Regions from separate parts of the Synechococcus sp. RC10A2 genome, predicted to be linked through region 1. Evidence: predicted binding sites of a transcription regulator. Region 1 holds the regulator's gene; the other holds the start of a gene.
The links. Region 1 encodes NtcA, which controls nitrogen genes in cyanobacteria. Its sites were predicted from a motif close to GTANCNNNNGNTAC; they were not measured.

Region 1 (7,049 bases):
CGTAGGGCAGCTCGCCAAAAAACGCCGCCGTGGCCCGGACAATTTTCTCGGCATCGGCCACCGCTTGCTCCAAATTTAGGGTGCCCGCTCCCCAGACCACGAAGTAGTGAGGGATCCCTTCCACCGCAAACGACCGCAACTGGTGCAGGCCCACCTCCACCGGGCTATCCACCAGCTCGTCGTAGTCTGCCGCCACAAAAGACTGGCCGGAAGCAGCATCCTCAGAAGAAGACCTCAAAGGTCGCAAACTGGTGGCGACGTGCCAGTCGGGTTTGGGAGGGATTATCGTCAAGGTGTAGGGCTCCCGCTCGCGACCGGGCACGTAGAGAAAGAGCGCCGCCCCGTTGAAGTAGGCGTGGGTGAGATCCAAATGGTTGGTGCGCACCGTCAGCTCGTAGGCGTAGACCCGATAGCGGATCGCGACAGCCGAACAGCGGGGCGGCTCGATCTCCCAAGTGTGCTTATCTACCTTCCGCCAGGCCAAAGGGATCCCTTGCTCCGTTGCTGCCTGAAACTCTTGCACATGGCGGGCATATTCCCGCACCAGGTAGGATCCCGGCGTCCACACCGGCAGCCGCAGTTGCAGAGGTACTTCTGGATCCACCTCTTGGATCTGTAGTTCCACCTCCAAAAGGTGATTGGCCGGCTCCGGCATCCGCACCGTGAAATGCTGACGGCTTAGCTGAGAAGGGGCGGCAACCCCACCCTGCGCGATCCCCATATAACTTTCCTCGCACCTCCCGCCTGCACCGTCCCAAAACAGTGCGCTAGAGGCATATCTTGGACAGGAGACAAGACTTCAAAGATGTAGCTCCTGCTACAAAGATATCCAAGCAGAGTCTTTTAGCTTAGGATAATCTTGCCGCCGAGGTCATTTTTGAGTCAAGGGTGGCTTGGGTCAATAGCGGGCAGCTCAACCCCGGCACTCCTGGCTGATCTTGTTGGGTTGATTCTAAGGGATAAACTGACCTTAAAAGGTTGAAGAATATGGCAGTGGCCATTGCAGAAAAATCTCTGGTTGCAGCCTTCAAACAGTTGGGAGGGCCTCACCATCCTCCGGTTATCGAAACGTTTGAGCGCGGTAAGACCATCTTCTTTCCTGGGGATCCGGCGGAGCGGGTTTACTTTTTGGTGAAAGGAGCTGTCAAGCTCTCGCGGGTCTACGAAATGGGGGAAGAAATTACCGTCGCTCTCCTGCGGGAAAACAGCATCTTTGGGGTGCTCTCCTTCATCACGGGGCAGCGCTCCGACCGCTTCTATCACGCGGTGGCCTTTACCCGCGTCCAGCTGCTCTCTCTGCCCATCGAACAGGTGGAAAAATCCTTGCGGGAGAACGCTGAGCTCTCCATGTTGCTCCTCAGGAGCCTGTCTTCCCGCATCTTGCAGACGGAGATGATGATCGAGACGCTGGCCCACCGCGACATGGGATCCCGTCTGGTCAGCTTTCTACTGATCCTCTGCCGCGACTTCGGGGTGCCCGGCCCCAATGGAGTCACCATCGATCTCAAGCTATCCCACCAGGCCATTGCGGAAGCGATCGGCTCCACTCGCGTCACCATCACTCGTCTGTTGGGGGAGCTGCGCAAGAAGAACTACATTTCCATCCACAAGAAAAAGATCACCGTCCACGACCCAATGCAGCTTGGCCATCGCTTTGCCTAGGGGGAGAAGCTGCCCCTAGGGCCGTTTCCAGGAATTTACCAGTCGGGACAATCCCTCCCTCTGGGAGAGGAGTAGCCGTGCCACCAGGGCAGGGCAGCGACGAGGGAACCTCCCCTCAACCACCAGGGGCTGAGAGCGATCCTTGGGGGGAGGCTTGCTGCTGGGCCAGAGCAGCCAAGATCTTTTCCCCCATTTCCCGACAGCCGACGAGGGTCATCCCCTCAGAGTAGATGTCGGCAGTGCGGTAGCCCTGGGCCAAAACCGCCTCGACGGCCTGTTCGATGCGGTCGGCAGCCTGGGGCTGATCCAAGGAGTAGCGCAGCAGCATTGCCCCGGAGAGCACCTGGGCAATGGGGTTGGCCTTGTCTTGTCCGGCAATATCCGGGGCTGACCCGTGTACGGGTTCGTACACCCCAGGGCCAGAGGATCCCAAAGAGGCAGAGGGCAACATGCCGATGGACCCGGTCAGCATCGCCGCCTCGTCGGAGAGGATATCCCCGAAGAGGTTCTCCGTGAGAATGACGTCAAACTGCTTGGGCCAGCGCACCAACTGCATGGCAGCATTATCGACGTACAGGTGGGACAGCTCCACGTCGGGGTACTCAGCCGCAATGGCGGTAACCCGCTCCCGCCACAGTTGTGACACTTCCAGGACATTGGCTTTATCCACCGAGCAGAGCTTGCGCCGGCGTTTGCGGGCCAGTTCAAAAGCCACACGGGCAATGCGATCCACCTCCGCCTCGCTGTAGGCCATGGTGTTCACACCCCGCCGGGATCCCTTGGCATCTGTGAAGATCCCTTTGGGTTGGCCGAAGTAGATGCCGCCGGTGAGCTCCCGCACCACCACCAGGTCGATCCCGGCAACCACCTCCGGCTTGAGGGAAGAGGCCTGCACCAGTTGCGGAAAGATCTTCACCGGGCGCAAGTTGGCAAACAGCCCCAGGCCCGCCCGCAAGCCCAACAAAGCCCGCTCAGGGCGCTTCTCCCGCGGCAGGGTGTCGTACTTAAAGTCGCCAACTGCCGCCAAGTAAACAGCATCGCTCTCCTGGGCCATTTTCAAGGTCTCTGGCGGCAAGGGATCCCCCGTGGCTTCGTAGGCGGCCCCGCCAATCAAGCCCTCCTGCCACTGGAGGGAAAACCCCACCTGAGCGGCAACCGCATCCAAAACCGCCCGCCCCACCTGCATGATTTCAGGACCGATCCCATCTCCGGCCAGGGCTGTAATCCGATAGGTTCGGACAGCAGAGGAAGGAACGCTCATGGGCGGTCACAGCAAAAGAATGCGTAGCGATATTACCATCCCTTGGCCCCCAGGTTTGCCGAAAAGTCCCCCACGTCCAAAAAAAGTGCAGCCCGGCCACCGGCCTGCTGCACTCAGAGTTATCAAGCCGATATTCTGCCCTCTAGAACAGGCCCAGGGTGACCCACTTATCCAGAGGCAAGGTGGCGCCAATGCCCAAATAGAGGGTGACCAAGGTGCCGATCAAAAACACCGTCGTCGCCACGGGGCGGCGCAGCGGATTCTGAAACTTGTTGACGTTTTCGATGAAAGGCACAAACAGAAGGCCGACCGGAATGGCCGACATCAGGGCAATGCCCAAGAGCTTGTTGGGAGCAATGCGCAAAATGTGAAACGCGGGGTAGAGATACCACTCCGGCAGAATTTCCAGCGGCGTGGCAAAGGGATCCGCCGGCTCGCCGACACCCGCCGGATCCATGACCGCCAGGCCGACAATCACCCCAATAGTGCCCAGGATCACCACCGGGAACATAAAGAGCAAATCGTTGGGCCAAGCGGGCTCCCCGTAGGTCATGTGGCCCATGTTCTTCTTCAGCTTGGCCAAAACTTTGGGATTGTCTAGGTCAACTTTGCGGGTAATCGCCTCGGTTGCTATCACTTGCTTTGAGACCGGCATAGCCATTCTCCTTGTCTAGGGCAAAAGTTCTGAAAAGATGCATCCAGGGTGCCCGGCTCACAAGAACCGGTTTGGGATCACAAAGGCCCGGAGATGCCCTGGCGGCGGATCATCAGAAAGTGCATCGTCATGAAGACCGCCGTCAGCCAAGGCAACACAAAGGTGTGCAGGCTGTAGAAACGGGTGAGGGTGGCTTGGCCAACTGCCTCGCCGCCGCGGATAAGCTGGACCAGGGCATCCCCCACCACCGGAATGGCACTGGGCACCCCGGAGACGATCTTGACTGCCCAATAGCCCACCTGATCCCAAGGCAGGGAGTAACCGGTAACCCCAAAGGAAACCGTCAGTACCGCCAAGATCACGCCGGTTACCCAGGTCAGCTCGCGCGGCTTCTTGAACCCCCCCGTCAGGTAAACCCGGAAGGTGTGTAGAATCATCATCAACACCATCATGGAAGCACTCCAGCGGTGGATGGAGCGCAGCAGCCAGCCGAAGTTGACCTGGGTCATGATGTAGTTGACCGATTCAAAAGCCTCGGCCACCGTTGGACGGTAGTAAAAAGTCATGGCAAAGCCGGTGGCAAACTGAATGAGGAAGCACACCAGCGTGATGCCGCCGAGGCAGTAGAAGATGTTAACGTGGGGCGGAATGAATTTTCCGGTTGCGTCATCGACGAAAGGCGTGATCTCCAGCCGCTCGTCTAGCCAGTCGTAAACTTTGCTCATGATGCCTGCAATTTTTAGAGTTGGATATCCAGGGCGGGGCGGGCCCACTCCCTATAGCACTGTAACACAATTCGTTAACACGATCGTTAACACGATCATGAAGTCGGGCTCAGCTTTGAGACAGGGATCCCTACACCAACAGCCCAAACGCCTGCTGATGTCTCATCTTGTTCACGTTTCTTAGTATTTCTTAGCTTCTTCTTCAGTTTGGGATCCGATGATTGCGCAGAAGCCGAGATCTGGGGAAAGCAGTTGCAGAGGGTTGGGGATCGGATGGGGGTTACGCCAGGCTGTCCGAGTTTTGTTGCTAGGGTGCCTGCTCTGGGCGAGTTTGGGCATTGGCGCCTGTCAGGTGCAGGCCAGCCGCTGGGGGGAAGAGCAGCAACTGCTGGCGCAGGCGTGGGCCTATGTGGATCGGGCCTACGTGGATCCGGGTTTCAACGGACAGAACTGGTGGCAGGTGCGCCAGCGCTTTCTCTCTCGGCCCCTGAAGGATCGGCAAGAGACCTACCGGGCCATCGAGGAGATGCTGGCAACTCTGGGGGATCCCTACACCCGCTTTTTGGACAGGGAGCACTACCTCAGCCTGCAGACTTCCACTGCTGGCGAGTTGAGCGGCGTCGGCCTCCAGATTGCCATCGACGGGCAGGGGGCAGTACGGGTCATCGCCCCAATGGAGGGGACTCCTGCCGAGCGGGCCGGGATCCAACCTCAAGATGAGATCCTGGCGGTGGATCAGGTGCCAGTGGCAGGGCTGAGCTTGGATGAGGTGGCAGAACGCATGCGCGGCCCCAGCGGCACAACCGTTAGCCTACGGCTAAGGCGGCAGGAGCGCATCTGGGAGGTGGAGCTGGTGCGGCAGTCCATCCTGATCAACCCGGTGCGCACCGGTTTTTTCAAGCTGCCCCAGGGGGAGGTAGCCTACATCCGCCTCAGCCAGTTTAACGGCAATGCCGCCGCTCAAGTGCGTCAGGCCATCCAGGCCGCAGAAGCGCGAGGAGTGCGGGGCTACATCCTCGATCTGCGCAACAACCCCGGAGGGTTACTGCAGGCGGCCATTGAGATTGCTCGCTTTTGGATCCCCAAAGGCGACATCGTGCGAGTGACGGATCGCTACGGCATTCAGGACGGCATTCCCGCCACCGGCGAAGTCCTCACGGCAGCCCCCTTGGTCGTCTTAGTGAACCAGGGCAGTGCCAGCGCCAGCGAAGTCTTGGCGGGGGCGTTGCAGGACAGCGGACGGGCGCAACTGGTGGGAACGCGCACCTTCGGCAAGGGGCTGATCCAATCCCTGCTGGAGCTGGCGGACGGCTCGGGGCTGGCCGTGACCACTGCCAAATACCTCACCCCCAACGGCCACGACATTCATCGCCAAGGGATCCAGCCCGATGTGGAGGTGGCCGCGGGCCCTGTTCCCCTGACGGCAGAAAGCCTGGGCGGCCCTGAGGATGGGCAGTTGCAGCGGGCTTTGGAAGTGTTGGGGGCGACTTTGTCGGTGGCCCAGGGGATCCCAGCGGCAGCTAACACCTGAGGGGGAGAAGGGGAGTGCCTGTTTGTCTGCGATTCGTTTTAGGATCGGGTTTAGCCGTCCACTTGGCCCTGCTCTCGATCCCTCTGGCATGAATGCCCTGCAAAAATTTCACCACTTCTTCAACTGCTGCATTGGCGCCTGGCACACCGAGCGCACCTACCACTATTTGGATCGAGGGGAGGTGGAGCGTTCGCGCACCGACTTCACCATTCGCACCCTCACCCCTGAGCTCAAGGAGAAGGTACTGGCCGACAACAACTACCCCAACCACGGTGTGGACGGGTTTTTGGGCTTCCACCTGGCGTTTGAGACGGTTTCCGAAAAAGGGGAGGAGGCTGGGCAAGAGCTAAACATGCTCTTCGTGCCCCGGCGAGAAGGGCCCCGTGGGCTGGAGGGCGACTACTTGCGGGATCGGGCCTATGAGGAAGACCGCCCCATAGTGGCCAGCTTCCGCTTCGATCCCGGATCCCTGCAACTGGTGATGACCACCACCTACACCCGCGTCGTTGCTGTGGATACCATCACCTTGCTTAACCCACGCCTGCGCCTGCGCCAGATCCTCACCTACCAACGACCCCCTCACGGTCAGCCCTTGGAGGAGCTGCTGCTGGTGGGGTTTGGGGTAGAACAAAAGCTTACCTAGGGGGGTTTATCGGTGGATCCGGAGTTGATCCCTCCCGAAGACTTGCGCCTGCCCCAGCATCTGGCCCGGATTGAGGCCAGCTTTGAGCGGGGACAATACCGTCGGGTTCTGGAACAGGTGAAACAGGCCCAAAGCCGCTACCCGCAAGCGGGCAAGCTGCGGCTCTGGCAGGCCCTGGCCGAGGAGGCCCTTGGAGAGACCCAGGAGGCGATCCGCTTGGCGCAAACCTTGCTGGGCAACCCGGATCCGGAAGTGGCTCAACAGGCCCGCTACGTGTTGGGCATCTGGCAGGCTCCGCGTCTGCGGCGACCAGCAGAGTGGTTGCTCGAAATCCCAGATCTCAGCCATCTGGAAGAGGCCGAGCCAGGGGAACGCCGTCTGGTCTATGAGCGCCCCCGCCGCCCAGCTTCCCTGCCAAAAGTCGCCGATCCCATCCGCCGCGAGGCTGCTCCCCCCTTGAATACCCAACGGCTGACGTGGGTGTTGATCGGGATCCTTTTCGCCCTGCTAGCGGTGATGGCCTGGCTGCCCTAGCCCAGCCCTGGGTCGGCGCAGAGACAGGCTGCCTGACC
Region 2 (7,049 bases), on a different contig from region 1:
CCGGCACCGGGCAGTTGACGCAGCGGTTGCTGGCCCAGGGCGTACATGTGGTGGCGGTAGAGATCGATCGGGATCTGTGTCGGCTGCTGCAAAAGCGCTTCGCCGACCAACCCCGCTTTCACTTGGTGGAAGGAGATTTTCTTCGCCTGCCGCTGCCGCCTCAGCCCCGCCTGCTGGTGGCCAATATCCCCTATAACCTCACTGGCCCAATTTTGGAGAAAGTGTTGGGATCCCCGGCCCAGCCGGTGAGGCAGTTTGAGCGCATCGTCTTGATGGTGCAAAAAGAGCTGGCCGAGCGCCTGCAGGCCGGCCCTGGCAGCAAAGCCTACGGCGCTCTGAGTGTACGGGTGCGCTACTTGGCCGAGTGCGAGCTCATCTGCCGCGTGCCCCCCAGCGCCTTCCGGCCTCCTCCCCAAGTGGAATCGGCAGTGGTTCGCCTCACTCCCCGCCCCGCCCCCACCCCCGCCCGCGATCCCCGCTGGTTCTCCCAACTGGTTTGCCAGGGCTTCTCCGCCCGCCGCAAGCAACTTGTCAATGCTCTGGGAGGCCTCGTGGATCGCCAGACCGTGGCCGCCGCTCTGGCTCAGCTCCGCCTCAGCCCCACGGCCCGTGCCGAAGAGCTGGATCTGCCCGATTGGCTGGCCCTGAGCGATCTGCTGCTGGAGCAGACACCTAGGATGGCTGCCGTTTCCGGCGAGGGAAAACCGCGGTAGGGTGAGAGGAAGTCCTCAAGGGTTTTTCACCAGACCCCAAAACAACCTATGCTCAACAACCAAGGCAGACAGATCCTTGTAACTGGCGGTACCGGTGGGCTCGGGTTGGGAGTAACCCCCGTGCTCCTGGACACAGGGGCAGAGTTGACCTTGACCTACCGCCAAGAGGAGGAGTTGGCTGTTTTGCGGCAGCGCCTGCCGGCCAATAGCCTGGATCAGGTGCGCTTTGTGCAGGTGGATTTGCTGAACGAAGCCGCTGTGGCACGGCTCATCGACGATCTGCCCCGCGTCGATGGTTTGGTGCACCTGGTGGGCGGCTTTGCCATGGGCCCCACTCACGAGTACAGCCTAGAAGATTGGCGGCGCGATTTTGACCTCAACCTCACCACCACCTTCCTGGCCTGTAAGCACAGCCTGCGCAAGATGTGGCAACAGGGTTATGGACGGATCGTGACGGTGGCCTCCCGAGGGGCGGTAGAGCCGGGATCCCAACTGGCCGCCTACTGTGCTTCCAAAGCGGGGGTGGTGGCCCTGACCCGCACCATTGCCGCCGAAACCAAAGGCACCGACATCACCGCCAACGTCATCCTGCCCAGCATCATCGACACGCCGGCCAACCGGGCTGCCATGGGCTCCGAGCAGGCGGAGCTGTGGGTAAAGCCCGAGTCGATCGGGCAGGTGATCGCCTTTTTGGTCTCGGAAGCGGCGCGGGATCTGAGAGGGGCGGCGATCCCGGTGTACGGCAATGTCTGAGCTGCTTGGTTGACCGCGCCCCCAGACGGCCTTCATGATACGAGGGTAGAGGCTTATTTTCGTGCCGTTTTCCTATGCTGAAGCGATGGTTCTTGGGGGGCTGGCGTCAGCAAATTGGCCGCATTGAGGTAACAGGGGTGATCGATGGCAGAACCCGAGAGCGGGTTCTCAAAGCCTTGCAAGAGGTGGAAGAAAGACAGATCCCTGCCGTGGTGTTGCGCATCGACAGCCCCGGTGGGACAGTGGCAGACTCCCAGGAAATCTACAATGCCCTCTCGCGTCTGCGGGAACGCAAGGGCACGCGCATTGTGGCCAGCTTTGGCAACATCGCTGCCTCTGGAGGGGTTTACATTGCCATGGGAGCCGAGAAAATTGTCAGCAACCCCGGCACCATCACCGGCAGCATCGGCGTCATTATCCGCGGCAACAATCTCGAACGGCTGCTGGACAAGATAGGGATTTCCTTTAAGGTCATCAAGTCCGGCCCCTACAAGGATATCCTTTCCTTTGACCGCGAGCTGACCCCAGAAGAGCGCAACATCCTCCAAGAGTTGATCGACATCACCTACGGCCAATTTGTGCAAACCGTTGCTGCCGCTCGCCGGCTAAGCGTGAATGTGGTCAAAACCTTTGCCGATGGCCGCATTTTCAGCGGCGAACAAGCTCTGCACCTGGGCGTGGTGGATCGCCTGGGCACAGAAGAGGATGCCCGCCTCTGGGCCGCGGAGCTGTCAGGGTTGCCGCCCGATGCGAAGTTCTGCGATCTGCTCCCACGGCGCAGGGGTTGGGCCCGCTTGCTACCGGCGGCAGAGGCATTGGCGCGTCTGCAATTTGAGGTAAGCACCTCAGGCCTGCCCCTGTGGCTCTACACCGGTTCTTGAGAGACGGCCTCCACAACTGTGAGGATTGGTTCTCCCGCCCCCAACCCTTATGCCGGCATAAGAGAGCAGTTGGGAAGCAAAGCCAGAAGCCGCTTTGCCACCTGCTCCTGGCCGGGGGCTTGCGGCGGTGCGTCTGGCTGGCCGGAGTTACTCCTCTATTTGCCAGGGATCCTGCGCCAACTCCTCGTCGAAGATGCGGGGGGGACGCACCGCCATCAGCACTTGGCCCAGCAGGGGAGAGGGGGGCGAATCCTCTATCCACTCCACCGCCACAGCTCCCCCTCGATCCACCAGGAAAACCCCTGCCCTCCCTTCCCAGGTGCGAACGGCGCGATCCGCCACCAGCAAAATCGGATCCTGTTCTTCTTCAGGGGCCACCGGCCAGCCCAACAGGGATCCCAGCAAACCATTGTCCACCTGCAGGGCGACTGGGTCGGCGGCCCTTTGAATGGCCGGCCAAGCGGGCAAGGCCATCCACGTCTGCCCAGCCACGCTGGTGACCCAACCAAAAAGGCCTTGAGGCTCAACGGCAGGGATCCGCTCCCAGGTGGCGGTAGAAAGAGGCAGGGATCCGGCCACCGGCAGCAGACGGGGCAGATCCTCTTCCGGGCGAAACACCGAAAGCCTGGGCAACGGCTTGCGCTGGGGTTGGGAGCCGGGAGCCAACGTCGACAAGAGCCGCTCAACCTGTTGGCGGGCTGTTTCGCTGTGGGCATACTGAAAGGCGCGGCCAATGGCCCGGGTTCGCTCCTGGAGATCGCGGGTTTCCTGGGCAGTTTTCCAGGCTTGGTAAGCCACTGCATCGCCGGGGTGATCCGTGAACCCTTCCGGGAGCTGCCGCAGTTGGGCATAGTTTTTCACAGCCCGGGCGATCTCGTGGGCCTCATCGGCACCCAGGTTGCGGCTGACAACCAGCTCCGCCACCCGGACGCGATCCTGAGGCGAGAGGATGCGCAACTCGTAGAGAATATCGCTGCCTTTGTGGGCAAAGTGCTCCAAAACGGCTGAGCTGGCTCCTGCTTTCGCCATTCCTTCGTAAACCTGGGCGGCGACAACGATCTGGTTTTGGTGGGCGGGCTCAAACCCGGTCGCCTCGAAGATGGCCTGGGGAGTCATTTTCTGTCGTTGCAAGCTTTGGCAGGCCTTTGCCCAATCCAGCCACCCCCCCTCTTTGCGCTGCAGCCGGCCCATCAACAGGCTGGGATCCTCCTCCGGGGCAGTGGGTTCCGGCAAATGCTGACTCATGGCCAGGCTTCCTCCGCAACGACAATAGCCCAAAATGAACGCATACAGAACCAACCCATCCAATACAGTAAACTACCCCATGGCTATAGCTTGCTTCCGCGAAGCGGTAGCCGGGGGCTTTGGGAAATCCTGTAGCCGGCAAGCCAGCCGCGGATCCCTGGGCTGGTTGATAAGGGCAGCCTCAAATAACATAGGCCTACGGCCCACTAACGCGGGGGGCAGCGTTGGAGCTCGCATCCCCTTCCCGCCCACGTGCAAGAGTGACCCCGCAACCGCTGGCCAACCTGCAAACACAAAAGGATAGCTCGGTAGCCTCGTACTTTAGGGCGGGGCGGAAAAGCCCGTAGGCAACTTGAGTTGCTCATAATGGTATCGTTGTTACCGAGGCGTGCCGTTCCCAGGCAAGCACCTCATCACGATGAAAAACTCGACCGGTGGCCAGCGTCTGGGAGATGCCAACGTCTCAGCCAACCTGCAAGGACTCTGCCCCCTGACGCGATCAGAAAAGTCAGCAGAACCTTGGGGCCTTGCCTCAAGGAACTGTCTAGCTAGAGGCGCTTTGGCAGCGCCTTTACGAGCCCGTTTGTGAACTACGTTAAGCATCCCCCGCCTTCCGGCGGAGGGAGTGTCAATTGCTCTCGGCGCTCTCTCGGCACTCGCCCTCCGTCACCTGAATTCGATGAAGTAGCCGCGCCTTTTCCCCTCCCCTGACCCCCCATCCAGATCCAAAGGGATCCCTCTCCCGCCATACCAGAAGATGAACTGGGGTGGGCAAAGCAAACTAGCTCATGCTGACCCGGCTGCGGTCATAGGTGAGACGGAAGGTGGGATGCACCTTTCCTTGGATGCGGTTCCAGAAGTTGCGCACATTGGCCTGCAGGCCAACCCGCTCCGTGCCACGCACCAACATGGCTTGCTGACGAACCCGAATCGCCCGTTGGTGGCCCATCATCAGGCGGCGAGCCAGCTCATCCAGAACGTGAGAACGGCCAGGAGCAGGTGCCTCGGCTGTCTGAACGGTTTGAGCCGGCGCTGCAGCAGCTTCGGAACGATAGGCCGCGCCCCGATAGAGCAGGTCAAGCTTGGTGGGCAAAACCACCGGCTTGCTCAGGTGGCGAAATCGCCAGTCCAGCCCCCGATAGCGACCCCCCACTTTGCCCGGAGAAACAGTCACCGTCGCCGGCGAGTGGGTGTAACCAACGCCACGGTAAGAGAGTTCCATGATCTTCGCCTCCAGATGAACGATTTCTTTCTACATTTTGTATTATAAGCTACGGTTTTGAGGTATTGCCACCAACTTTTAACGAAAATTTCCACTGATCCTCCCTTTGGCTGGCCAAGAACCCAGCCTGAATGAGGCGGGATCCCCTGCGGGAGCCGGTTTGCAGCGCTTTGGGTTGGGCCCAGCCTTCCACTCTGTCCGCAGGGCCGAAGAAAGCATTATCGTGGAAGAATCCTCAGGATTGGCTACAAAAGTTCATACTCCTGGTGGGGTGTCTCTGTGCAGGAAGACTTTCGCCTGATTCTGGACATCGTGACAGTGTTGGCGGCAGCGGCGGCGGGTGGTTTTCTGGCAGCGCTGCTGAGGCAGCCGGTGTTGCTTGGGTACCTGCTGGCAGGGATCCTGGTGGGACCAACGGGGCTGGGGTGGATCAAGGAGTTGGTGCAGGTGGAAACCCTGGCCCAGTTTGGGGTGACCTTTTTGCTGTTCAGCCTGGGAGTGGAGTTTTCCCTCAAAGAGTTGCGCCAGGTGCGGGGGATCGCCATTGGCGGCGGCGCTTTGCAGATCGGCCTGACCATCGCGATCACGGCGGCGCTGGCAGTGGCCAGCGGCTGGCTGACGCCGGTGCAGGGGATCTTCCTGGGGGCAGTGCTCTCTTTGTCTTCCACAGCGGTGGTGCTCAAAAGCCTCACCGAGACCAACCAGATGGGCACGCCCCAGGCTCACGCCATGCTGGGGATCTTGATTGTGCAGGATCTGGCGGTGGGGCTGATGCTAGCGGTGTTGCCGGCTTTGGATTGTCCTTTGCCGGAGCTGGCGGGATCCCTGGCCAAGGCGCTGGCGGAGATTGGCCTGGTGGGGCTGGGGGCGGTGGTGGGCGGGATGTGGCTGGTGCCCGCTTTCCTGCGCCTTTTGGCGCAGCAGGAGAGCAAGGAGGTGTTTTTGTTGGGGGTGATCAGCCTCTGCGTGGGGATTGCCCTGTTGACAGAGCGGCTGGGCATTTCCAGCGAGATCGGGGCCTTCCTGGCCGGGCTGATGATCTCAGAAGTGGAATACGCCGACCAGACCCTGGCCTATGTGGAGCCGCTGCGGGATGTGTTTGCCGCCCTCTTTTTTGCCGCCATCGGCATGCTCATCGATCCCAGCTTTATCGCTGCCCACCTGCCCTTAATCTTAGGGTTAGTGGGGCTGGTGATGGTGGGCAAGTTTTGCCTGGTGGCCCCTTTGGCCGGTCTGTTCGGCTACCCGCTCCCCTCAGCGGTGTTGGTGGGGCTGGGCCTCTCGCAGATCGGCGAGTTCTCCTTTGTCCTGGCCAGCGAAGGGCAAGCGCTGGGGCTGGTGTCGCGGCAACTGTATTTGCTCGTCGTCAGCACCACCGCCGTTACCCTGCTGGTCACTCCCCTTCTGCTCAGGGGCGCGCCGCGGCTGCTGGCAAAATTACAAGGGATCCCTTTCTTTGCCCGTTGGCTGGAAGCGAGCGAGCGGCCCCGCGCCCTGTCCCCCGACGCTCCCCAACAGGATCACGTGGTGGTGTGCGGCTATGGACAGGTGGGGCAGGACATCGTGCGCATCCTGGAAGCCCGTCGCCATCCCGTCTTGGTGATCGACCAGTCGGAACGGGTCATCCAACACCTGCGCTCCCGTGGGATCCCCTATCTCTACGGCAATGCCGCCAGCGCCCCGGTGCTGGAGAAAGCTGGCCTGCCCCGCGCCCGCGCCCTGGTGATTGCCCTGCCGGATCGCCTGAGCATGCGCCTTTGCCTGAAACGGGCGCTGGAACTGGCGCCCCACCTGGATGTGGTGGTGCGGGCCACCCATGAAGAGGACATCGAACAGCTCTATCAGTTGGGGGCCAGGGAAGTCGTCCACCCGGAATTTGAGGCCAGCCTGGGCTTGTGCAGCCATGTGCTGCTGAAGCTGGACGAGCCCCTGGAGGTCATCCAGCAGGAGATTCTGGCCATCCGCAGCAGCCACTACCGCGATTTGCGCCCTCCTTACCCCAGTTGTCTGATCCCCACCCCCGTGAGTTGGCCGGCGCAGCCCCCATCCCCGCCGCTCCTCGGCCATGCCAACGGCAGCCGCGACAGCGGCCCACCCGAGCCTGCGACCGCCTGGTGGGAGCACTGGCAGCGCCCTGTACAGCCGGAATGGGCAGGGATCTCGGGCTCGGCTGAGTAGATAGAGACAAAACCCCTCTCAGGGGAGCTAACCAGGATAGGGGATCCGCAGGAGCTG

Region 2: the regulator NtcA is predicted to act here: its motif matches at 4,854-4,867, upstream of NW848_RS16195 (DUF4278 domain-containing protein).

The regions. Positions count from the first base shown of each region.
Region 1 is NZ_JANSHP010000029.1:69,703-76,751, reverse strand. It holds gene NW848_RS03340 (M61 family metallopeptidase) at 1-721, opposite strand, end outside; gene ntcA (global nitrogen regulator NtcA) at 988-1,662, shown strand; gene leuB (3-isopropylmalate dehydrogenase) at 1,778-2,923, opposite strand; gene petD (cytochrome b6-f complex subunit IV) at 3,066-3,578, opposite strand; gene petB (cytochrome b6) at 3,656-4,303, opposite strand; gene NW848_RS03315 (S41 family peptidase) at 4,521-5,834, shown strand; gene NW848_RS03310 (phycobiliprotein lyase) at 5,857-6,477, shown strand; gene NW848_RS03305 (hypothetical protein) at 6,490-7,011, shown strand.
Region 2 is NZ_JANSHP010000119.1:2,032-9,080, reverse strand. It holds gene rsmA (16S rRNA (adenine(1518)-N(6)/adenine(1519)-N(6))-dimethyltransferase RsmA) at 1-713, shown strand, start outside; gene fabG (3-oxoacyl-ACP reductase FabG) at 834-1,466, shown strand; gene sppA (signal peptide peptidase SppA) at 1,541-2,347, shown strand; gene raf1 (RuBisCO accumulation factor 1) at 2,495-3,592, opposite strand; gene NW848_RS16195 (DUF4278 domain-containing protein) at 4,374-4,814, opposite strand; gene NW848_RS16190 (cation:proton antiporter) at 5,094-6,992, shown strand; gene NW848_RS16185 (CRTAC1 family protein) at 7,020-7,049, opposite strand, start outside.